DNA from 2 places in the Tissierella sp. QWL-11 genome. Region 2 is predicted to be linked to the other one. Evidence: a T-box and tRNA genes for the amino acid it is inferred to sense, from the RefSeq annotation. Region 2 holds a T-box; the other holds one or more tRNA genes.
The links. The T-box of region 2 lies ahead of ileS (isoleucine--tRNA ligase). A T-box ahead of a tRNA ligase gene usually reads a tRNA of that ligase, here a tRNA-Ile.

Region 1: it has a tRNA-Ile gene. The T-box ahead of ileS (isoleucine--tRNA ligase) is inferred to sense a tRNA for this amino acid. The anticodon was not compared.

The regions. Positions count from the first base shown of each region.
Region 1 is NZ_CM178750.1:1,906,124-1,909,514, forward strand. Features, by position in the region: gene ltrA (group II intron reverse transcriptase/maturase) at 1-1,094, opposite strand, end outside; tRNA gene AC4PG3_RS09310 (tRNA-Ile) at 1,549-1,625, opposite strand; tRNA gene AC4PG3_RS09315 (tRNA-Ile) at 1,666-1,742, opposite strand; tRNA gene AC4PG3_RS09320 (tRNA-Ile) at 1,783-1,859, opposite strand; tRNA gene AC4PG3_RS09325 (tRNA-Trp) at 1,875-1,949, opposite strand; tRNA gene AC4PG3_RS09330 (tRNA-Phe) at 1,962-2,037, opposite strand; tRNA gene AC4PG3_RS09335 (tRNA-Ile) at 2,090-2,166, opposite strand; tRNA gene AC4PG3_RS09340 (tRNA-Ser) at 2,221-2,311, opposite strand; tRNA gene AC4PG3_RS09345 (tRNA-Ser) at 2,317-2,405, opposite strand; tRNA gene AC4PG3_RS09350 (tRNA-Lys) at 2,450-2,525, opposite strand; tRNA gene AC4PG3_RS09355 (tRNA-Gln) at 2,559-2,635, opposite strand; tRNA gene AC4PG3_RS09360 (tRNA-Arg) at 2,640-2,716, opposite strand; tRNA gene AC4PG3_RS09365 (tRNA-Gly) at 2,739-2,812, opposite strand; tRNA gene AC4PG3_RS09370 (tRNA-Tyr) at 2,822-2,906, opposite strand; tRNA gene AC4PG3_RS09375 (tRNA-Thr) at 2,943-3,018, opposite strand; tRNA gene AC4PG3_RS09380 (tRNA-Asp) at 3,030-3,106, opposite strand; tRNA gene AC4PG3_RS09385 (tRNA-Val) at 3,126-3,201, opposite strand; tRNA gene AC4PG3_RS09390 (tRNA-Glu) at 3,225-3,299, opposite strand; tRNA gene AC4PG3_RS09395 (tRNA-Met) at 3,373-3,391, opposite strand, start outside.
Region 2 is NZ_CM178750.1:2,309,397-2,312,787, forward strand. Features, by position in the region: gene ileS (isoleucine--tRNA ligase) at 1-1,831, opposite strand, end outside; T-box leader at 1,874-2,087, opposite strand; gene AC4PG3_RS11535 (NAD(P)H-dependent oxidoreductase) at 2,154-3,391, opposite strand, start outside.

The DNA.
Region 1 (3,391 bases), 400 kb from region 2:
TTCTTAATTCTATAATCAAAATTCATGTTTATATTTCTATTAGTAATCTTTCTAATCTTTTCTTTAAGTCTTTCATAACTCTTGTTATGGGTTCTAAATCTAATTTTACCTTTTGAGTAGTAGAAACTGTATCCTAGAAATTTTCTTTTAGTTAGTGGAGATACTGCTGATTTCTCAGTATTTACTTTTAGTTTTAGTTTTCTTCCTAGAAATTTAGTGATGCTCTTAAGGACTCTTTCTCCTGCTCTTGTGCTTTTAACATAGATATTACAATCATCAGCGTAACGGCAGAATTTATGTCCTCTTATTTCTAATTCTTTATCTAATTCATCAAGTAATATATTGCTGAGTAATGGGCTTAAAGGACCACCTTGGGGTGCTCCTTGTTCTGATTTGACTGCTATACCATTTAACATTATCCCTGAGTTTAAATACTTCCTTATTAATTTTAATACTCTTTTGTCTTGTATCTTTCTTGATACTAAGTTCATTAATATGTCATGGTTTACATTGTCAAAGAACTTTTCTAAGTCCATATCTACAACTTGTTTGTATCCTTCATTTATATATGTTTGAGCTTGTTTTAGAGCCATGTGTGCACTTCTTCCTGGTCTAAATCCATAGCTATTATTTGAAAATGCTCTATCGAATATCGGATTAATCACTTGGTTTATTGCTTGCTGGATTAATCTATCTACTACTGTTGGTATTCCAAGGAGTCTTATGCCTCCATTGGGTTTGGGTATTTCTACTCTTTTTACTGGTTGTACTTTGTATTTTCCATCTAACAGATTTGCTTTCAAAGTTTCGTAGTTTTCTTTCAGGTAGGTTAGAAGTTCATCTACTCTCATTCCATCTATTCCACTACTTCCTTTGTTAGCTAGTACTCTTTTGTATGCTTCAAAGATATTTCTCTTATCTACAATCTTTTCGAGTAGATTTTCAGTATTAAATCCCGACTTGGTTTTCAGATTTGACTTCGCCGACAAATCACTATACGCTCCCTGTTTACCTTGAGTTTCCATCTCTACTTCCACAGTCCAGCCCAAATCTTTGGTTTTCTGTATTCTTTTCATGTTTGTTGAGATTGCCAAACTTACTCACCTCCCTAATGTTCAGTCCTTCCAAGATTATCATGATTAATCTTGTACTATGACTTCTGCTGACTTCTGATAATTCAGTTACATATCACTATGTAGTTTGTCATGTAGACCGTAGTCTTTTATGACTTATCTATCAGACCTCCCCAGGTAAGAATACAAACTTTCTCTCCATATATCTGCTACATTTACTTCCCCTGTTTCGGATAGTTTAGGACTTTGGTTTGTATTGCAACCTCATCCACAAGGTCAAGCCTCAAATGTAGTTCGTGTACCTCAGACCGGAGTTTTGCCGCCGACTTCCTTCAGATTCCACCTCACAGTGGACACCCTTGTCTTAAGCTAACGGTTGGCACTATCAACCCCCGTATCGGACTTTCACCGACTAGTTTGCGTCCATGCTGGGCGCACAATAAAAAAAAGTACACTTACAAGTGTACTTTTTCCATGGTGGGCCTTCAGGGACTCGAACCCCAGACCTACCGGTTATGAGCCGGGCGCTCTAACCAACTGAGCTAAAGGCCCCTAGTAAATAGGGTATTATTCGTTAAATTAGTTTATAATATGGTGGGCCTAGGTGGACTCGAACCACCGACCTCACGCTTATCAGGCGTGCGCTCTAACCACCTGAGCTACAGGCCCCTAGTAAATAGGGTATCATTCGTTAAATTAGTTTATAATATGGTGGGCCTGGGTGGACTCGAACCACCGACCTCACGCTTATCAGGCGTGCGCTCTAACCACCTGAGCTACAGGCCCTAAAGTCTAATTCTATGGCAGGGGTGGCAGGATTTGAACCCACGGCATTCGGTTTTGGAGACCGACGTTCTACCACTGAACTACACCCCTATTTTTTTAATTTGGTGCCCAGAGCCGGAATCGAACCAGCGACACGTAGATTTTCAGTCTACTGCTCTACCGACTGAGCTATCTGGGCTAAAAATGAAACTTTTTCATTATCACTCTGCTTATATGTAGATAAAAAAAAATGGTGGGCCTTCAGGGACTCGAACCCCGGACCTACCGGTTATGAGCCGGGCGCTCTAACCAACTGAGCTAAAGGCCCCAATATATTATGGGCAACTTCAAATATCCACCTTGTTTTTACGAGAAGTGTTAATGGCGGAGAAGGAGGGATTTGAACCCTCGCGCCCCGTGAAGGACCTACTCCCTTAGCAGGGGAGCCTCTTCAGCCACTTGAGTACTTCTCCATCTTTGGCGGAGAGGGTGGGATTCGAACCCACGTGGGCTTGCACCCTAACGGTTTTCAAGACCGCCCCGTTATGACCACTTCGGTACCTCTCCAGGTATTAGAAAACTAAAATTTGTCTATGGCTTTAGACAAATTATGGTGATCCATCGGGGATTCGAACCCCGGACACCCTGATTAAAAGTCAGGTGCTCTACCGGCTGAGCTAATGGATCATGAAAATGCATTACTAAAAAATCATATTTATTTGGCTGGGGTGACAGGACTCGAACCTGTGGAATGCTAGAGTCAAAGTCTAGTGCCTTACCGACTTGGCTACACCCCAATAATGGCGCGCCTAGGAGGATTCGAACCCCCGGCACATGGATTAGAAGTCCATTGCTCTATCCTGCTGAGCTATAGGCGCATAATTAATAAAATGTTTTTATTGGAGCGGGTGAAGGGGATCGAACCCTCGCAACCAGCTTGGAAGGCTGGGGCTCTACCACTGAGCTACACCCGCATGGTATAATGGTGGAGGAGACTGGATTTGAACCAGTGAAAGCAGAGCTAACGGATTTACAGTCCGTCCCCTTTAGCCACTTGGGTACTCCTCCCTATGTAGTATCTAAATGATACTACTATTATTTTGTTGGAGCTGGCAAGAGGACTTGAACCCCCGACCTACTGATTACAAGTCAGTTGCTCTACCAACTGAGCTACGCCAGCATAATTTAAAATGGCGACCTGGAAGGGACTCGAACCCTCGACCTCCAGCGTGACAGGCTGGCATTCTAACCAACTGAACTACCAGGCCGCGAATAATACTAAATTAATGGTGGGCACAACAGGGCTCGAACCTGTGACCCCCTGCTTGTAAGGCAGGTGCTCTCCCAACTGAGCTATGCGCCCATTAATTATATAAAGTTTTAAAATGGTGACCCCACGGGGATTCGAACCCCGGATACCGCCGTGAAAGGGCGATGTCTTAACCGCTTGACCATGGGGCCATACAATTAATAAGTATTTTATAAAGATTTTTGGTTGCACTCATAGAGTACTACTATCTTAAAAGAGTTTTTATGGTTGCGGGAGCAGGATT
Region 2 (3,391 bases):
CTGCACCATATTCATCAAATAATCTGAATGGGTCTACTGTATTTCCTTTTGATTTAGACATTTTCTTTCCATTTTTATCAAGTACAAGATCATTTACTAATACATTTTTATATGGAGCTTTTCCAGTTACAAAAGTTGAGATTGCAAGTAATGAATAGAACCATCCTCTAGTTTGATCTATACCCTCACATATAAAGTCCGCTGGGAATAATTTATCAAAATCATCCTTATGCTCAAATGGATAATGATGTTGAGCAAATGGCATAGAACCACTGTCAAACCATACATCTATTACATCTTTTTCTCTAGTCATTTTACCGCCGCATTTATCACATTTTAAATGTACATTGTCTACATATGGTCTATGAAGCTCTATATCCATATCTATATCTTCTATAGATCTTTCTACTAATTCAGCTCTAGAGCCTACACTATCTGCATGATCACAGCTATCACATTTCCATACTGGGAATGGAGTACCCCAATATCTACTTCTAGAAATAGCCCAGTCATTTAAGTTTTCAAGCCAATTTCCAAATCTTTTTTCTCCTACAAAATCTGGATACCAATTTACCCCTTTATTGTTTTCTATTAACTTATCTTTTAACTTAGTCATTTGGATATACCAAGATGGCTTAGCATAGTACAATAGTGGTGTATGACATCTCCAACAATGAGGATAATTATGATTCATCTTTTGCTTTTTAAAGAGTTTACCTTCTTCTCTTAGCCACTGTATTATATCCTTATCTGCGTCCATTACAAATTTGCCTTCCCATGGAGTCTCTAAGAATTTACCATCTTCAGATACAGGATTTACTACTGCTAAATCATATTTAAGTCCAATATTATAGTCATCTTCACCAAAAGCTGGAGCAGAGTGAACTATCCCCGTACCATCTTCTGTAGTTACATAATCTCCTAGGGTTACAAAAAAGGCCTTACCCTTTACATCTATAAATGGAATCAATTGCTCATATTCCATATGTTCTAAGTCTTTACCTTCTAATTCTTCTAATACTTCATATTCATCTTCTAGCACTTTATCTGCCAATACTTTACTTAAATAGTAGATTTCATCATTTTGTTTTACCTTCAAATAGATTTCCTTTGGATTTACTGTTAAAGCTACATTTGAAGGCAATGTCCAAGGTGTAGTCGTCCAAGCTAAGAAATACTCATCTTTGTCTTTTCTTTTAAACTTAACTATTACAGTCTCAGTCTTTATTTCTTCATAGCCTTGAGCTACTTCATGAGATGCAAGTCCTGTTCCACATCTAGAACAATATGGAAGTATCTTGTGACCTTCATATATTAATCCTTCCTTAAAAAATTTATCAAGTATCCACCATACAGATTCTATATAATTATTATCAAGAGTTATATATGGATCGTCTAAGTCGATTAAATATGCCATTCTCTCCGTCATATCTCTCCAAAGTTTTTCATATTGGAAAACTGACTCTCTACACTCTTTATTGAATGCCTCTACTCCATATGCTTCAATATCGTGTTTATCCTTTAAATTAAGCTTTTTTTCCACTTCAATTTCTACTGGAAGTCCATGAGTATCCCATCCTGCTTTTCTCTTAACTTGATAACCCTGCATAGTCTTATATCTACAAGTTAAGTCCTTCAATGTCCTAGCCATTACATGGTGAATTCCTGGCTTTCCATTAGCCGTAGGGGGTCCTTCATAGAATACAAAAGGTTTATCTTCATCTCTGGTATTAACAGATTTATTTAATAAATCAATACTATCCCAATACTTTGAGATCTCTTGTTCCCTTGACTTTACAGGGTCCTTTGATAATTCATCAAATCTTTTCAATTCTTCTCCTCCTCTAATTAAAAAAGTCCTAAATCTATATAGACTTAGGACGAGTTTTTCGCGGTACCACCTAAATTACAAATATACTTAGTATATTTGTCACTTAATAGAATAACGGTCATCTCCGTAATACCTTAATGATTTCAGGTATTATGCTCAAAGGTGATCTTCACAAAGGATTTATGATAATCTCTCACCTAATGATTATCTCTCTAAGATAAATTTACTTTGCTACTGTCCTTATCTATGCATGTCTTTTTACTTGTCTACTAATATACTTAATTATCTTAATTTTGTCAAGGATAATTTTATTCTAGTAAATTTAAACAAGTTTTTCTTGTTCCATTCTTAATTTATATATTTCTGTATCCTTGTCTATATCCACCATATCGTAGGTAATAAATTCTCCCTTTTTGATATCTCTTTTGACTACTGCATTTTTATTTATAAGACCTATAGGAACTAAATTTTCTTTTTTAGCTACCTCATAAGTATCTATACTTCCTAAAACTGTATATTCTCCTATACCATCTAAATGCTCTCCAGCTTTTAAATCTTTTTTTGCTCTAGTAATTACTTCAACTACAGGAGTATCATACTTTGGTGCTATTGTAGCTTCTTTGTAAATAACAGTTTTGGCAACAGTTATAGGTGTCTCTAAACTAGTCAAATGATATGGTCTATACAGCACATAATTTGGGCCTTCTCCCATACTTAAGTATTTCATTTCTTCGTGTACTTGAGGCAATTTTGTACTAACTACTACAAATACACCTGGAGCTATGCCATGGACATAGTCAACTATTTTTTTATTATTTAATATTCCCCCATCTTCTTTAAGGCTAAAGATTTTTGGCAAATCTTCTACCGTTGCTGTCGGTCCATGTCCTCCTCTAATATCTGGCAAAAAGCCTGTAGAATTACTCATAGCAGCCATTTCAATCATTGTATTTGTACCATCGACAAAAGAAGCTAGTCGTAGAGGTTTTAAGTTCTTTTTAAGTGCTTTTTCCCTTAAACTACTTGGTGTAGCTTCATAATCAATAGGATTGTTTTTTCCTTTTCCAATTGCCAATATATCAAATCCTAAGGCATCTGCAAAATCATATATTTCCTTCACACTTCCAGGTTCATCACCAGCAGTTCCTGTATAAATTACTCCTGCTTCTTTAGCTAATTTGTTTAGTATTGGTCCAACAGTTACATCAGCCTCAACATTTACCATTACTATATGCTTTCTATTTGAAATTGAATCCATGGCAACCTTAGCACCTACATTTGGGACTCCTGTAGCATCAACTACCACATCGATTAAATTAGCCTTAGTAGCATATTCTGTAATATCAGTTACTACATATTTTCCCCTTTCCATGCTAGTATTTATATCATTTAGATTCCTAGCTATTACTATATCTTCTTTTGAAATCCCAGCTAAAGTATAGGCATCCATGGCGTCTTTTATTTTATTACTTGCTACTACAGCTGGTATCATTCCTTTCATCAGCATCATCTGACTGACCATACCTTTGCCCATTAAACCTGCTCCTATTAAGGATACCT